4 regions of the Streptomyces sp. NPDC052701 genome follow, and region 3 is predicted to be linked to each of the others. Evidence: riboswitches for the same ligand, from Rfam matches in the RefSeq annotation. Region 3 holds a riboswitch; each other region holds the start of a gene.
What was found. A riboswitch is a leader RNA that binds a small molecule or an ion and turns the genes downstream of it on or off. The one in region 3 is predicted to bind cyclic di-AMP.

Region 1 (3,930 bases), on a different contig from region 3:
CGACCGGTTTCGACATCTGCGAGCGGCAGCAGCGCGAGCTCGCCGAGCGGGCCGCCGCGACGGGCGTGGAGCTGTTCGTGGTCGACGACGGCTGGTTCGGGGCGCGCACCGGCGACCGGGCCGGGCTCGGCGACTGGTGGCCCGACCCGGACCGCTTCCCCGGCGGTCTGAGGCCCCTCGCCGACCACGTGCACGCCCTCGGCATGCAGTTCGGCATCTGGGTCGAGCCGGAGATGGTCAACCCGGACAGCGACCTGTACCGGGCGCACCCGGACTGGGTGCAGTTCCAGCCGGGACGGGTGCGCACGGAGTTCCGCAACCAGCTGGTGCTCAACCTGGCCCGCGAGGACGTCCGGGAGTACCTGTGGGAGCGGCTCGACGGGCTGCTGTCCGGCGTCCCGGTCGACTACGTCAAGTGGGACTTCAACCGCTGCTTCACCGACGCCGGCTGGCCCGGCGACCCCTATCCGCAGCGGCTGTGGGTGGACCACGTCCGCGCCCTGTACGCCCTGCTGGACCGGTTGCGGGCGGCCCACCCGGGCGTCGCCTTCGAATCCTGCTCGGGCGGCGGCGGCCGGATCGACCTCGGCGTGCTGAGCCGTACGGACCAGGTGTGGACCTCGGACAACACCGACCCGCTCGACCGGCTCGCCATCCAGCACGGCTTCAGCCAGATCCACCCGGCGCGGGTCATGGCGGCCTGGGTCACCGACAGCCCGAACGCGATGCTCAACCACCGGTCCAGCTCCCTGCGGTTCCGGTTCGTCAGCGCCATGGCCGGGGTGCTCGGCCTCGGCGGCGACCTGACCCGGTGGACCGAGGAAGAGCTCGCCGAGGCGCGCGAGTGGGTGGAGCTCTACAAGGAGATCCGGCCCGTGGTGCAGCGCGGCGACCTGTACCGGCTGCGCCCCCCGACGGGTGGGCTGAGCGCTGTGCAGTACGTCCTCGGCGACGAGACCGTCGTCCTCGCCTGGCTCCAGGCGCAGCGCCACGGGGAGCCCGCCGCGGCGCTCAGGCTGCGCGGCCTCGACCCGACGGCGTCGTACGAATGCCGCGAAACGGGAGAAATCCACCGGGGTGCGGTCCTGGTGCACCACGGTCTGCGGACCGGGCTGCGCGGGGACCTCGACGCCGCCGTGGTGCGGCTGCGGCGCCGGTGACCGGGCGTTCCCGCAGCGGTTCGCGGCAAGTGGCCGATCTGTCCGAATAGAGAACTTCGATATAACGTGCCCCGGAAATAGGGGAGATGGGGCCGAGTGCGTGAGCAGGCTCATATTCGTGACGATGCGTTGCCGTCATGCTCACGTAATCAAGGTGTTTTTCTTGGGGATTTGCGGACGGTGAATGATCCGGAATCCACGCAGGGTCACCGTGGAATGTCCGCGGAAATCACCGGAAACGCAGGCGCGGGCAATCGCAAACTTGTCCCTGCGCGTCCTGTTCGCTTACGTTCGCCACCGATCCGGACGGACGCCTAATCCTGCCGCCGCCCGGAGCCCGCACCCACTGACCCGTGTACGGCAGGAGCGGGGGACCCACAGGTACGACGCCTGTTCCGGTTCCCGGAACGGCTTGGGGTTAAGCCGCGCCTCGGCGCGGCCGGGCATCTCCAGCTCGCACCCGACAGCTCACCTCGCAGGCGCCGGAGAGGAATTCGTCATGCCCGCAAAGGGTAAGCACCGCCGTTCGAAGACCCAGAGCTTCACCCGGTCCATCGCCGTCGCCGGAACCGGTGGCGCCGTACTCGCCCTCCCGCTGCTGGGGGCCGTCGACGCCCACGCCGCCACCCCGCAGTCGGCGCCGGAGAAGGCCGTCCAGTCCGTTCCGGTGACCGGGGAGAAGACCGCCGGGAAGAACGACGCGGACGTGCGCACGTACATCGTGAAGGCCGGTGACTACCTGGCAAAGATCGCCGACGAGCAGGACGTCGACGGCGGCTGGAAGAAGCTCTACGCGGACAACCGCGAGGCCGTCGGCGACGACCCGTCGCTGATCCACCCCGGCCTGAAGCTGTCGATCGGCGAGAAGGCGGCGGCGGGTACGGCCGAGCCGTCCTCCTCCGCCAACTCCTCGGCCGCGGCGAAGCCTTCGTCCGGGAAGCCGGCGCAGAAGCCGTCCGCGAAGCCGTCGTCCCAGAAGGCGCAGAAGCCGTCCGCCGCGCCGTCCGCCGCCGCGCAGGCCGCGGCCGTGAGCCGGAGCGCCGGGACCGCCGACGCGGCCGGCGGCTACACCGCGCCGGTGTCCGGCGGCGTCGGCACCGGCTACAAGGTGGCCGGCAGCATGTGGTCCAGCGGCTACCACACCGGCGTCGACTTCTCCGTCCCGACCGGCACCCCCCTGAAGGCCGTCGCCGCGGGCACGGTCGTCTCCGCGGGCTGGGCCGGCGCGTACGGCAACCAGGTCGTCATCAAGCTCGACGACGGCTACTACGCGCAGTACGCCCACCTGTCCTCGCTGTCCGTCTCGGCCGGCCAGACCGTCACCGCCGGACAGCAGGTCGGCCTCTCCGGCTCGACCGGCAACTCGACCGGACCGCACCTGCACTTCGAGATCCGCACCACGCCCGACTACGGCTCGGACGTGGACCCGGTCGCCTACCTCCGCTCGCACGGCGTCTCCCTCGGCTGACCCCCGCGGCCACCCGCCCGGCACGCCGCCGAAGGCCGGACCCCGATCCCGGGGCCCGGCCTTCGGCGCACCGGGGCGCCGGCGGGAAACGGCGGCCCGGCCACGGAGCCGGCTCCCGCGCCACGGCCCCGAGCCTTACGCGCGGGGGCACTTCGCCCGCCGGACCGTGCGGAGCCGCCCCCGTGTCCGTGACGTCCGGGCGCGGTCGCCGCACCGGCGCCGCCGGGCCGCCGTATTCCCGGCTTGGGGAAGACTTTGGGCGTGGCTTATCTCACCGCGCGTCAATCCCTGCCTACGGTCGCGTAGGTCACATTCCACGGTGAATCATGTGCTGCTGTGGCAGACGATTCGAAGAGTGACAGCAGATCAGTGATCGGGTCGTACGTGGCGGTGGGGGACAGCTTCACCGAGGGCGTCGGCGACCCCGGCCCCGACGGGGCGTTCGTCGGCTGGGCCGACCGGTTCGCGGTGCTGCTCGCGGACCGCAGGCCCGAAGGCGACTTCCGGTACACGAACCTCGCCGTGCGCGGCAGGCTGCTCGACCAGATCGTTCAGGAGCAGGTTCCCAGAGCCGTCGAACTCGCCCCGGACCTGGTCTCGTTCTGCGCGGGGGGCAACGACATCCTCCGCCCGGGCACCGACCCGGACGAGGTGGCCGAGCGCTTCGAACGGGCGGTGGCCGCGCTCGCCGCGACGGCCGGCACCGTCATGGTGACCACCGGATTCGACACCCGTGGCGTGCCCGTGCTCAAGCACCTGCGCGGCAAGATCGCCACGTACAACGGGCACGTGCGGGCCATCGCCGACCGGTACGGCTGCCCGGTGCTCGACCTGTGGTCCCTCAGGAGCATCCAGGACCGCCGGGCCTGGGACACCGACCGGCTGCACCTGTCGCCCGAGGGGCACACGCGCGTGGCGCTGCGCGCCGGGCAGGTGCTCGGCCTGGAGGTCCCGGCCGACCCGGAGCAGCCCTGGCCGCCGCTGCCGGTGCGCGGCGCCTTCGAGATCCGCCGGGACGACGTCCAGTGGGCGCGGGAGTACCTGGTGCCGTGGATCGGACGCCGGCTGCGCGGGGAGTCCTCGGGGGACCACGTGACGGCCAAGGGGGCGCTGTCGCCGGACGACATCAAGATGCGGATCGCCGCGGTGGCCTGAGACGCCCTCGGCCGCGGGCCGCGCCGCAGGACGCCCGGCGCGGCCCGCGGCCGGGCGCCGGGGCCCTCCCGCAGGCGCAGGTCGCCGCCGCGGTGCCGTCGACTCCTCCTCCCGCTCCGGACCCGGTCCGCGAGCGAGCGCCTCGTC
Region 2 (3,930 bases), on a different contig from region 3:
CAGCTGGTTGTACTTGGCGACGCGCTCGGAGCGGGCCGGGGCGCCGGTCTTGATCTGGCCGCAGTTGGTGGCGACGGCCAGGTCGGCGATGGTGACGTCCTCGGTCTCGCCGGAGCGGTGGGACATCATGCACTTGTAGCCGTTGCGCTGGGCGAGCTCGACGGCGTCCAGGGTCTCGGTCAGGGAGCCGATCTGGTTGACCTTGACCAGCAGGGCGTTGGCGGCGCCCTCCTCGATGCCGCGGGCGAGGCGCTCGGGGTTGGTGACGAACAGGTCGTCGCCGACGAGCTGGACCTTGTCGCCGAGCTGGGCGGTGATGGTCTTCCAGCCCTCCCAGTCGTCCTCGAACAGCGGGTCCTCGATGGAGACCAGCGGGTACGCCTCGACCAGCTCGGCGTAGTACTCGGTCATCTCCGCGGCCGAGCGCTCCTTGCCCTCGAAGACGTACACGCCGTCCTTGTAGAACTCGGAGGCGGCCACGTCCAGCGCCAGGGCGATCTGCTCGCCGGGGGTGTAGCCGGCCTCCTTGATCGCCTCGAGGATGAGGTCGAGGGCCTCGCGGTTGGAGCCGAGGTTCGGGGCGAAGCCGCCCTCGTCGCCGAGGCCGGTGGCCAGGCCCTTGCTCTTCAGGACCTTCTTGAGGGTGTGGTAGACCTCGGCGCCCCAGCGCAGGGCCTCGGAGAAGGACTCCGCGCCGATCGGGGCGATCATGAACTCCTGGATGTCCACGTTGGAGTCGGCGTGCGAGCCGCCGTTCAGGATGTTCATCATCGGCACCGGCAGCAGGTGCGCGTTCGGGCCGCCCAGGTAGCGGAAGAGGGGCAGGTCGCTGGCCTCGGAGGCGGCGTGGGCGACGGCGAGGGAGACGCCGAGGATGGCGTTGGCGCCGAGGGAGCCCTTGTTGTCGGTGGCGTCCAGGTCGAACATGGCCTGGTCGATCAGGCGCTGCTCGGTGGCGTCGTAGCCGACCAGCTCCGGGCCGATCTGCTCGATGACGGCGAGGACGGCCTTCTCCACGCCCTTGCCCAGGTAGCGGTTGGAGTCGCCGTCGCGGAGTTCGATGGCCTCGAAGGCGCCGGTGGAGGCGCCGGACGGGACGGCGGCACGACCCGTGCTGCCGTCGTCGAGGCCGACCTCGACCTCGACCGTGGGGTTGCCTCGGGAGTCCAGGATTTCCCGGGCTACGACGACGTCGATGGACGGCACGAGCATCTCCTTCTTGGATGTGACGCGGGTGAGCAGGACCGCGATGGCTCTGCGAGACGAGCCTAACCGGCTCCGGGTAATCGGCCAGCCGGTCACCCATCTGTCGGACAGAACAGAGGGTAAATTGTTTCCGCTCGGAACAAAAGGGTGTGCCCGTTCCCGCGCACGACTCCGCCCCGGCGCGCACGGGGAACGCGCACCGGGGCGGGGAGTCCGCGGGGACGGGGGCGGGCCCGGGGCCGCGCCTTACTTCAGGTGCAGCTGCTGGCCCGGGTAGATGAGGTTGGCGTCCTCGACGATGTCCTTGTTCAGCTCGAACAGCTTCGCCCAGCCGCCCTCGACGTCGCGCTCCGCGGCGATCGAGCTGAGGGTGTCGCCCTTGACGACCTTGTACTCGCCGTCGCCCTTCTTGACCTTCTTGCCGGTCGGGGTGGTGACGGTCTTCTGGCTCTGCCGGGTCGGCTGGCTCTGCTGAGTCTGCTGGCTCTGGGCCGGGCGCTCGGCGGAGCGGGAGGCCGCCTGCGGCTCGCTCTGACGGGTCTCGGTGGAACCGGCGCCCTGCGAGGAGCCGGCCGCCGCGGAGCCGCCGTCGTACGAGGCGCCGGACAGGTTCTTGCCGCAGACCGGCCAGGCGCCCTTGCCCTGGCCCGCGAGGACCTTCTCGGCGATCTCGATCTGCTGCGCCTTGCTGGCCTTGTCGGCGGTGGCCGCGTACTGCGTGCCGCCGTAAGCGGCCCAGGTGGAGGCGGAGAACTGCAGACCGCCGTAGTAGCCGTTGCCGGTGTTGATGGACCAGTTGCCGCCGGACTCGCACTGGGCGACGGCCTCCCACTCGGAGGCGGTGGCGGCGGAGGCGGTGCCGGCCGCCATCAGCGGGGCGGCGACGGCGGCGCCGGCGACACCCGCCATGGCGATGGCACGGGTGGCCTTGGACGAACGACGGTGCTTGCCCTTGCCGGAAAACAGCATGGATGGATCCCCTCACCGACGCCTGCGAGGTGAGCTGTCGGGTTCGGGCCGGTTGAGTTGCCCGGCCGCGCCCCTTGCGGGACACGGCTTCACCCCTAGCCGGATCCAGCCCCAAGTGCTGGGCCCGGCACTTACCTTGGGTCCCCCGCTCCTGCCTGCGGCGCTTGACGCGACGACTGTTCCCGGACGGCCGCTGGCAGGATTCGGCGTTGCGGCAGCCGGGGCTCGCGGTGGCGAACGGTCACGACCGTAGACACGCGATCCGCGGAATTTCAAAGACGATCAGGGCTTCTGAGATCTATCTCTCACCGCACTTATATGGGACATTCAGCGCGAACCGTGACGTGAACTCCCGCTGTCACTACGCTACTTTTTGCCCGGTTCGACTCCGACCTCAAGGTCCTGACCGGGGACGATCCGGTTCGGGTCCGCGCCGACCACCTTCTCGTTCTCCTCGTACAGCGCCTGCCATCCGCCGCTGAGGTCAAGGGAGTCGGCGATGGACCACAGGCTGTCCCCCTCGCGCACGGTGTACGAGCCGCCCAGCGCGCCGCGCGAGGCACCCTCCCCGCGCGAGGCGTGCCGGCCCGCCGACGCGGCCGCGCGGCCCTCCTCCGCGGTCTCCTGGGCGCTGGGGCCGCGGTGCCGGCCGGAGCCGGTCGTCCCGGTGTCGGCCGGCGCGGAAGAGCCGTCGGTCCGGCCGGAGTCGGCCGGGTCGCCGCCCTCCGGGCCGGCCGTCGGCGAGCCGTCGGGGCGCGGCGAACCGCTGTCGCCGGAGTCCGAGTCGGCGTCAGAACCGGACGGTTTGCCGGACTTTGACTTCTCGTCCGCGCTCTTCGACGGTCCGTCGGACGGGGACGAGGGGGACGGCGAGGGGTCCTCCGCCGAACCGGGGGAACCGGACGCACGGGAGGAGCCGGTGGAGCCGGCCCCCCCGAGCAGTCCGGACGATCCGGATGAACCGGACGAACCGGAGGTTCCCGACGCGTCGTCCGCCACCCCGGTGTCGATGTCGACGGAGGTCGAGTCCTTGTCCAGCCCGGCGGTCAGCCCGCAGGTCCCCCAGGCGCCGACCCCCTGGTCGGCGAGGATTCTCTCGGCGACGGCTATCTGCTGGGAGCGGCTGGCCTGGTCCGCGCTCGCGGCGTAGTCGAGACCGCCGTAGGCCTCCCAGTCCTCCTGGGTCACCTGCAGACCGCCGTAGTAGCCGTTGCCGCTGTTCTGGCTCCAGGCGCCGCCGGTCTCGCACTCGGCGACCCGGTCCCAGGTCGTGCCGTCGGCCGCACTGGCGCCGGAGGCCCCGAGGAGCGGGATCGCGATGGCGGAGCCGGTCACTCCGGCCGCGACGAGGAGAGCCGGAGCCTGGCGAGGGCGGCGGTGACGACCGTTCCCGGAGAGCATGGGGAGACCTTTCCCAAGACAGCAGTGACCGGCGTGGCGGGTCGAGCAGGCACGCCACGCTGATGGGTGAACGTATAGGCATACGATCACTTGTCACAAGTTCATGCCGTGCAGATCACATGGAGATCACAGAGATGAACGTGTGACACGTTTGCGCTGGTACGGCGGGTATGGGAGGGGCCGCCCTCCGGCCGGACGGCGGGAGTCCGGCGACAGGGCCTAGCGCGGCGGGGTGAACTCCACCGGCAGGGTGCGCAGTCCGCGCATGATGAGCCCGCCGCGCCAGCGCAACTCGGCCGGGTCCACGGCCAGGCGCAGGTCCGGCAGCCGGGTGAGGAGCGTGGCGAGCGCGGT
Region 3 (3,930 bases):
TGTCGAAGGCGTAGCTCGACAGCGAGCAGGCCCGCAGCAGTTCACCGGCCCGCAGGGCGAGACCCGGGCGCAGCACCGCCCCCTGGCTGTCCGACACCCCGAGCCCGATGGCCCGGCCCTGCCCGAGCGGGCCCCGCTCGTAGGGCAGGAAGCCGGCCGGTTCGGGCCCGTCGTGGATCACGGCGACCCGGGCCCGCGGCCGTACCCGGCCCACGGCCTCGGTGAACTCCGGTTCCATGAACGGGTTGCGCGGCGTTCCTGCCGCGGCGCGCAGCTCCCGCCAGCGCTCCCTGTCCCCCTCGCCGAGCTCCCCGGTCCTCAGCACGCGAATGCGTCCACCGCTCAACTCGACCCCCCGATCAAGTCCCCCCTGGACACAGGGAAGGTACCGCCCGGGACCGCCCTGACGGTAGGTAGCGGAGCAAGTTGCCGCCAAGTGGTGCAGAGGCCTTCAACCGGCCTGTACCCGGCGATGCCGGAAACCGCCCCGCGGGCGCGCGCCCCGGGGAGCGGTGTGCGCCCCGCGCGTGGTGAATGGGACGGGCGCGCTGTCCGTATTCTCTGATCATGGCCGCTCCCACCCCGTACTCACTCATCGCCACCGACCTGGACGGAACGCTGCTGCGCGGCGACGACACCCTCTCCGACCGGTCCCTCGCCGCGCTCGCGCGGGTGGCGCGGGCCGGTGCCCGGCATCTGGTGGTGACGGGACGTCCGGCGCCGAGGGTACGGCCGCTCCTGGACGACCTCGGCTGCGAAGGGCTCGCGGTGTGCGGGCAGGGCGCGCAGGTGTACGACGCCGGCGCGGACCGGCTGCTGTGGTCCGTCACCCTGGACCGGGAGCTGGCCGAGACCGCGCTGGAGAAGGTCGAGGCCGAGGTGGGGGAGGTGTACGCCGCGGTCGACCAGGACGGGGTCGACGGGCTCACGCTCATCGAGCCTGGCTACCTGATGCCGCACCCGACGCTGCCCGCCCTGCGGGTCGCGCGCCGCGAGGACCTGTGGTGCGCGCCGATCAGCAAGGTGCTGATGCGCCATCCGCGCCTGAGCGACGACGAACTGGCGGCGACCGCGCGCTCGGTGGTCGGTTCCCTCGCTACGGTCACCATGTCCGGGCCCGGCACCGTCGAGCTCCAGCCGTGCGGCATCACCAAGGCGACCGGTCTGGCGCTGGCCGCCGAGCGCCTGGGGCTGGGCCCGGAGCGGACCATCGCCTTCGGCGACATGCCCAACGACATCCCCATGTTCGACTGGGCCGCCCGTGGCGTCGCCATGGCCAACGCCCACCCCGAACTCAAGGCCGTCGCCGACGAGGTCACCCTGTCGAACGAGGACGACGGCATCGCCGTCGTCCTCGAGCGGCTCTTCGGCGCTTCTTGACCCGGTCGGGTACGGGCGGGTGCGAGCGGGCGCCCGCCCGCACCCGCCTCGCCCGGGCCGCGGCCTAGTACGGGCCGTTGACGTTGTCGATCGAGCCGTACCGCTGGGCCGCGTAGTTGCAGGCCGCGGTGATGTTGGCGACCGGGTCGAACGGGTCCCACGAGGTGCCGGGCACGTGGTAGGCCTGGAAGGTCGGGTCGATGACCTGGAGCAGGCCCTTGGACGGGGTGCCGGCGGCGGCGTTGGAGTCCCAGTTGTTGACGGCCAGCGGGTTGCCGGAGGACTCGCGCATGATGTTGCGGTGGATGCCCTCGTAGGTCCCCGGGATCCCGTGCTGCGCCATGATGTCCAGCGCTTCGCGGATCCAGCCGTCGAGGTTGTCCGGGTAGGTCTTCGCGGCGACCGGGACGGCGTCGGCGACGGATCCGGCGGCCTTCGCCGCCGGCCCGGCCGCCGTGCCCGCCTGGGCGTCCGCGGCGCCCTCGGCGTCGGTGGTGTCGGCGGTGCCCTCGGCGTCAGTGGTGCCGGCGGTGTCGCCGGCCTTCGCCTTCGCCGTCTTGACCTGGAGTTCGAGGCCCGGGTGGATCAGCCCCGGGTCGTCGCCGACGGCCGCGCGGTTGTCCTCGTACAGCTGGCGCCATCCGCCGCGCACGTCGTGGGTCTTTGCGATCCGGTAGAGCGTGTCGCCCTTGACCACGGTGTACGTCAGGGGCCGGGGCGTCTGGACCGCCTGGGCGGCGGACTGGACGGTGGTCTGCGCGATCCGGGGCGGCTGGGCGGCGTTCGCGGCGGTCGCGCCCAGGAGGGGGAGCGTGAGGGCGGCTCCGCCGGTGCCGGCGGCGACGACACCTCGGATGAGGGGGTTGGTCCTGGGGCGGCGGTGGTTGCCTCGTCCGGGCATTGCGGTGTTCCTCTCCGACGCCTGCGAGGTGAGCTGTCGGGTTCGGGCGGGAGGTGCCCGGCCGCGTGAGCGCGGCTTCACCCCGAGCCGTTCCGGTGCGATGCCCGGTCCGGCGGCTTGCCTGGGTCCCCCGCTCCTGCCGTACGTGAGTGAAGTGGTCATCGGGTGGCTCGGGCGGCGGCAGGATTCGGCGTCCGCCCGGCAGGCCCGGAACGTATGCGAGAGCACATGTCGGGAACAAGTGCCGACGTCACATAAAACCCCCTTCGATCTTGTCATGGGGTTTATGGGGCACTTGATCCTTTGCGGTCGCCAAGCCCAACTCGCGCTTCCGGAAAGGCGGAACGGCGGTGTCCGGCGCGACGGGACGCGGGGACCGTGAGTGATTTACTTCACTGATCGTGAGCTCGAAGTGCATTTCCCGCCAAGGGGAATTCCAATTGCTTTCTATGTCAAATCGGGCACGGTGGAGAAATGGACTGTATGCCGGAATAGGGGCTATATGGCGTGACCCGGGGCGCGGGTCGCCGCTTTCCGGCGGGCCGCTCCACCGGCCGGTTCCCGCCGGCCGGCCGAGGACGCTCCGTGTGTGATCCGACACCCCCGGCCCGGGAGGGCCGTTCCCGGTCGGGCGACGTCACGACCGGGGGAGTGGGCGCTGGCAGTGATCGAAACGTGACCGGATACGCTGACTTGAGTGAGGGCAGCGACGTATCGACAAACCGCGTAATCGCCAGTAGACACCAGCAGACAGGAGACCCCTCGTGACCGTCGTCGGGCCGTTCGGGCTGAGCGTGCGGGACCAGGCTCTGGAAGCCGATGTCCAGGCCGGGTTGACGGCTGTCGAGGAAGGGTTGCTCGAGGCGACCAAGAGCGAGGTGCCCTTCATCACCGAGGCCGCCCAGCACCTGGTGCGCGCCGGCGGCAAGCGGTTCCGGCCGCTGCTCGTGATGCTCTGCGCACAGTTCGGCGACCGGCACGCGCCCGGGATCGTGCCGTCGGCCGTCGTCGTGGAGCTGACCCACCTCGCCACGCTGTACCACGACGACGTGATGGACGAGGCCGAGGTGCGCCGCGGGGTGTCCAGCGCGAACACCCGCTGGGGCAACTCCGTCGCGGTCCTCACCGGCGACTTCCTCTTCGCGCGCGCCTCGCAGATCCTCGCCGACCTCGGGCCGGAGGCCGTGCGGGTGCAGGCCGTGGCGTTCGAACGGCTGGTCACCGGGCAGATCCTGGAGACGGCGGGGCCGCAGGACGGGCGGGATCCGGTCGACCACTACCTCGACGTGCTGGGCGGCAAGACCGGCTCGCTGGTGGCGGTGTCGTGCCGGTTCGGCGCGATGATGTCCGGCGCCCACGAGACGGTCGTCGACGTCCTGACCCAGTACGGGGAGCGGCTCGGGGTGGCCTTCCAGCTCGCGGACGACGTGCTGGACATCGCCTCCGACTCCCACGAGTCCGGCAAGACGCCCGGCACGGACCTGCGCGAGGGCATCCCCACGCTGCCGGTGCTGCGGCTGCGGGAGCGGGCGGCCCGGCTGGGCCTGGCCGAGGACGTCGCCCTGTGCGAGCTGCTGGACTCCGACCTGACCGACGACGCCCGGCACGCGGAGGCCCTGCGCCGGCTGCGCGTCCACCCGGCGCTGGAA
Region 4 (3,930 bases), on a different contig from region 3:
GAACTGAGCCGTGACGAGCGGCTGCGCATCGGTGTCACCGACAGCCACCCGCGCTTCCCCAGGCGGCTGCCCGCCGCCGTCCAGCAGGACAACGGCCGCGGCATGGTGATCATCCGGTGGCTGGCCGCGGAGTGCGGCGGCAGTCTGCGCGTCCGCCCCACCCGCGAGGGCGGCAAGACGGTCTCCATCGAACTGCCGTGGGCCGTTCCGGCCCGGCCGGTGCCCGCGGCGGGGCGGCGGGAGGCGTAGGCCTCGGTCCCGCCGTGACCGCCGGGCCGGGCCGGGGCGGCGGGGTGATGCCCAGGGCGGGGCAATGCCCGCGGCGGGGCGTGCCCCGAGGGGTACCGGCGCCGGTCCGGGACCGCCCCCGCGGCAGCCGCTGCCGGCGCCAGCCGTGGCCGTGCCCGCCCCGGTGGGCTTCCCGGCCGTGGCGCTGCGGGCGGGCCGCCCCGGCAGGGCGCCGCGCGGCCCGCGCGGCCCGCGTCGGCGGTGGCGCACCGACGCCTCACGGCGCGGCTTCCCTCCCGGAACCACCGGTCCGGGCACCACCGTCGGCGGCAGCCCGACGGCGGCAGCCCGACGGCGGCGCGGGCCGGCTCCGTGCCCGGCCCGGTGCCGCGCGCCTCGCGGGCCGGCTCCACGCGGCGCGTAGGACGGCCCGCGAGGCGCGCGGCCGCGTACGTGGTGCGCCGGACCGCGCCGAAGGGCTCGAAGCCCGAGGTGAGGGCGGGCTGTAGCAGGAAGGCGAAGAGGATCTGTACGTCCGTCCGGGTGCCGCGCGGATCCCGCAGGAACTCCACGAAGCCGCGGCCGGCGGGTCCCAGCGGTGTCCCGTTGCGCGCGGTGCGGGGACACCGCTGGGACGCGCCGGTCACGGGGGCACAGGCAACCGCCTGAGCCCGTGTCACGCCCCGGCGGGGCGGCGGCCGCCCGGCGCGCCGCCGCCCCGCCAGGGGATCACTTCACCCGGCCGTACCAGACGCTCTTGGTCCAGATCTTCTGCAGCCGCACGACGTCACCGGTCTTCGGGGCGTGCCATATCTTGTCCTTACCCGCGTAGATGCCGACGTGGTACACGTTGCTCCCCGAGTGGAAGAACACCAAGTCGCCCGCCTTGCGGCTCCTGGCGGAGATGTGGCGGGTCTTGTTGTACTGCTGGGCCGCCGTCCGGGGCAGCTTCTTGCCGGCCTTCTTGAACGAGTACAGCGTGAGCCCCGAGCAGTCGAACCTGCGCGGCCCCGTGGCACCCCACTTGTAGGGCGAACCCTTCTTGCTGGCCGCGACTTGCAGTGCCTTGGTCGCAGGCGAGGCGGCTTCTGCCTCCGAGACGAAGCCGGGCGCCACGATCGAGCCGCCCACGGCGGCGATGGTCAGGGCCGAGGCCGTACCGGCCCGGGCCATGAGCGACGGGACACGATTGAGCGCAGTCATGCGCAACCCTTCGTCAGCCGCCTGTGAAGGATGACCTGTCGGATTCGGGCTGGCGAAGTAGCCCGGCCGCGAGCGAACTCGCGGCTTCACCCCAAGGGCCGCTCGGAACTGGCGCTCCGGCGACCCGTCGTGCTTGGGTCCTCCACTCCTGCCGATCCACTCCTGTCGACCGGTCATCCGGGCGGCGGCAGGACTCGGCGTCCGCCCGGACCGCCCCGCCGCGGTGGCGGGGGCTTGTCGTCAGACACGGATCTTCACCCATGGATGTCCGAAAAACCCAACGCAACCGGGAATTTGTGTTGTTACTCACCACTCATCCGTTCGGGTGGACACCTCGGCGTTCGAGACATCGTCCAGGGGACCGAGGAGCCCCGGACCAGCGGCGGAATACCTCATTCCGGCGTGGGACCGCGCGTCTCGCGCAACCGCGAGGGGTCAAAAACAGTAGGTGTGGCTAGTCCGGAAGGGGGTAAGCCGTTTGGTCCGTTTCGTCGCCGCCCCGAACTCCTCGCCGACGCGGCAGGTGACCGCAGGGATGGGGGAGCGTCAGATTCCGGTGTCCGGGGGCAGGGTGACCCGGGCGGTGCGCCGCTCGCCGCCCTGGCCCGCGCAGCGCGCGGCGCGCGGGTCAGGGCGGCGGCGCGCATGTCGTCCCGCCCCGCTGGTGCATCGGGGTGAGCGCGTCGCGCGGGGCGGTCGCCGTGCCGGCCGGCGCCTGCGCGGCCCGCGGCCCGCGGCAGGCGTCGCCGGGCGACGCGGATCGATGCGGCCCAGCAGGCCGACGACGTCCAGGCGACGGCCGGTCACCCGGCCCGGCGCGGGCCGTGCTGGTCGGCGCCGCGAGCGGACCGCTCCGCGGTGGCGGCCGACGTGGCGGAGGGGGCCCGGCCGCGCGTCGGGCCGTCCGCCGCCGCCATCGCCCTGCCGGGGCAGGGCGGGGCGCGGGCCCGTCACGGCGTTCGGCTCACCGTCGCCGGCGCGGCCGAACCGCACCGGCTTCCCGAGCAGCCGGTCTCCCGCCGGCGGCAGCGACCTGTCCGTCACGACGCGCGTGGCCCTGACGGGCCACGGCCCGTCTCGTGCCGCGCGAGGAGCCGGTACTGGGACGGACCGGGCAGCGGCCCGGCCGGCCGGGCACCCGGCTGACCGCCGGGCGCACCGTCCTCGACCAGAACCGGCCCGCGGGCCCGGCGCCCCGGGCGGCTGGGACGGGCCCGCCGTGCTCGCGGGACACCGGGCCGTCGGCCAACTCGTCCTTGCCCGGACGGAGTTCACCGGGGAACCGGCGCCGGCACGGGTGCTGGGGAGGGCACCGCCGTGGTGCCGCCGGCCGGTCCGGCGGCGCCGGTGACCGCGGTGGCGCCGGTGACCGCGGTGGCGCCGGACGGCCCGCGGCTGCGCCGCCTGCCGTGCGAGGCGCTCACGGTGCTCGGCTGAGCTTCCGGCGAGCGAACGAGCCGATCCGTTTATCGGATTGGCAAAGAAGGGCGTCCCCCTCTGTTCCCGGGAGCCCCGCAGCAGAAAGGATCCCCCGGTACTCATCGAACAGTCCAGGGGGAGGCCCCACTTGAGGGATTCAGGACCCAAGAGACGTGCGACGGCGCTCGGTTCGGCCGGCGTGCTCGTCACGACCGCGCTCGTGGCCGGCGCGATGTCCGCGCCCACGGCGAGCGCGAGCGCGGACACCCGCCACGGCCGGGACCGCGAGGCACGGGGCGTGGCGATCGCCGCCGCCCGGGCCGCGCAGACCGGCATCGACTGGCGGGACTGCCCCGCCGACTGGGGGCTGGAGAAGCCGATCCAGTGCGGCTGGGTCACCGTGCCGCTCGACTACGCCAAGCCCTACGGCAAGCAGATCAAGCTCGCCGTCGACCGCGTCGGCAACACCGGCACCGAGGCGGAGCGCCAGGGCGCGCTCGTCTACAACCCCGGCGGCCCGGGCGGCTCCGGCCTGCGCTTCCCGCGCCGGGTCACCACCAAGAACCCGCTCTGGACGAACGTGGCCAAGGCGTACGACTTCGTGGGCTTCGACCCGCGCGGCGTCGGCAAGTCCACGCCCATCTCCTGCGTGGACCCGCAGGAGTTCGTCAAGGCGCCCAAGATGGACCCGGTGCCCGACTCCGAGGCCGACAAGCGCGCCCAGCGCAAGCTGGCCCGCGAGTACGCCGAGGGCTGCCAGGAGCGCAGCGGCGCGATGCTGCCGCACATGACCACGCCGAACACCGCGCGCGACCTCGACGTCATCCGCGCCGCGCTCGGCGAGCGGAAGCTCAACTTCCTCGGCGTCTCCTACGGCACCTACCTCGGCGCCGTCTACGGCACCCTCTTCCCGGGCCACGTGCGCCGCATGGTCGTCGACAGCGTCGTCAACCCGTCCCGCGACAAGATCTGGTACCAGGCCAACCTCGACCAGGACGTCGCCTTCGAGACGCGCTGGAAGGACTGGCAGGACTGGGTCGCCGCGAACGACGCGACCTTCCACCTCGGCACCACCCGCGA

Region 1: it holds a riboswitch for cyclic di-AMP, as region 3 does, so the genes downstream of both, AB0L29_RS14225 (LysM peptidoglycan-binding domain-containing M23 family metallopeptidase) here and AB0L29_RS17875 (LysM peptidoglycan-binding domain-containing protein) in region 3, are expected to answer to the same signal.
Region 2: it holds a riboswitch for cyclic di-AMP, as region 3 does, so the genes downstream of both, AB0L29_RS04940 (transglycosylase family protein) here and AB0L29_RS17875 (LysM peptidoglycan-binding domain-containing protein) in region 3, are expected to answer to the same signal.
Region 4: it holds a riboswitch for cyclic di-AMP, as region 3 does, so the genes downstream of both, AB0L29_RS16400 (C40 family peptidase) here and AB0L29_RS17875 (LysM peptidoglycan-binding domain-containing protein) in region 3, are expected to answer to the same signal.

Annotation. Positions count from the first base shown of each region.
Region 1 is NZ_JBFATO010000010.1:46,518-50,447, reverse strand. Features, by position in the region: gene AB0L29_RS14230 (alpha-galactosidase) at 1-1,160, shown strand, start outside; cyclic di-AMP (ydaO/yuaA leader) riboswitch at 1,495-1,655, shown strand; gene AB0L29_RS14225 (LysM peptidoglycan-binding domain-containing M23 family metallopeptidase) at 1,660-2,628, shown strand; gene AB0L29_RS14220 (SGNH/GDSL hydrolase family protein) at 2,998-3,783, shown strand.
Region 2 is NZ_JBFATO010000002.1:408,960-412,889, reverse strand. Features, by position in the region: gene eno (phosphopyruvate hydratase) at 1-1,206, opposite strand, end outside; gene AB0L29_RS04940 (transglycosylase family protein) at 1,453-2,175, opposite strand; cyclic di-AMP (ydaO/yuaA leader) riboswitch at 2,180-2,348, opposite strand; gene AB0L29_RS04935 (transglycosylase family protein) at 2,542-3,576, opposite strand; gene AB0L29_RS04930 (cytochrome P450) at 3,796-3,930, opposite strand, start outside.
Region 3 is NZ_JBFATO010000014.1:39,808-43,737, forward strand. Features, by position in the region: gene AB0L29_RS17865 (GNAT family N-acetyltransferase) at 1-325, opposite strand, end outside; gene AB0L29_RS17870 (HAD family hydrolase) at 568-1,380, shown strand; gene AB0L29_RS17875 (LysM peptidoglycan-binding domain-containing protein) at 1,445-2,281, opposite strand; cyclic di-AMP (ydaO/yuaA leader) riboswitch at 2,287-2,443, opposite strand; gene AB0L29_RS17880 (polyprenyl synthetase family protein) at 3,046-3,930, shown strand, end outside.
Region 4 is NZ_JBFATO010000012.1:111,874-115,803, forward strand. Features, by position in the region: gene AB0L29_RS16395 (ATP-binding protein) at 1-249, shown strand, start outside; gene AB0L29_RS16400 (C40 family peptidase) at 958-1,431, opposite strand; cyclic di-AMP (ydaO/yuaA leader) riboswitch at 1,435-1,641, opposite strand; partial or broken gene AB0L29_RS16405 (urease accessory protein UreD) at 2,133-2,868, shown strand; gene AB0L29_RS16410 (alpha/beta hydrolase) at 2,999-3,930, shown strand, end outside.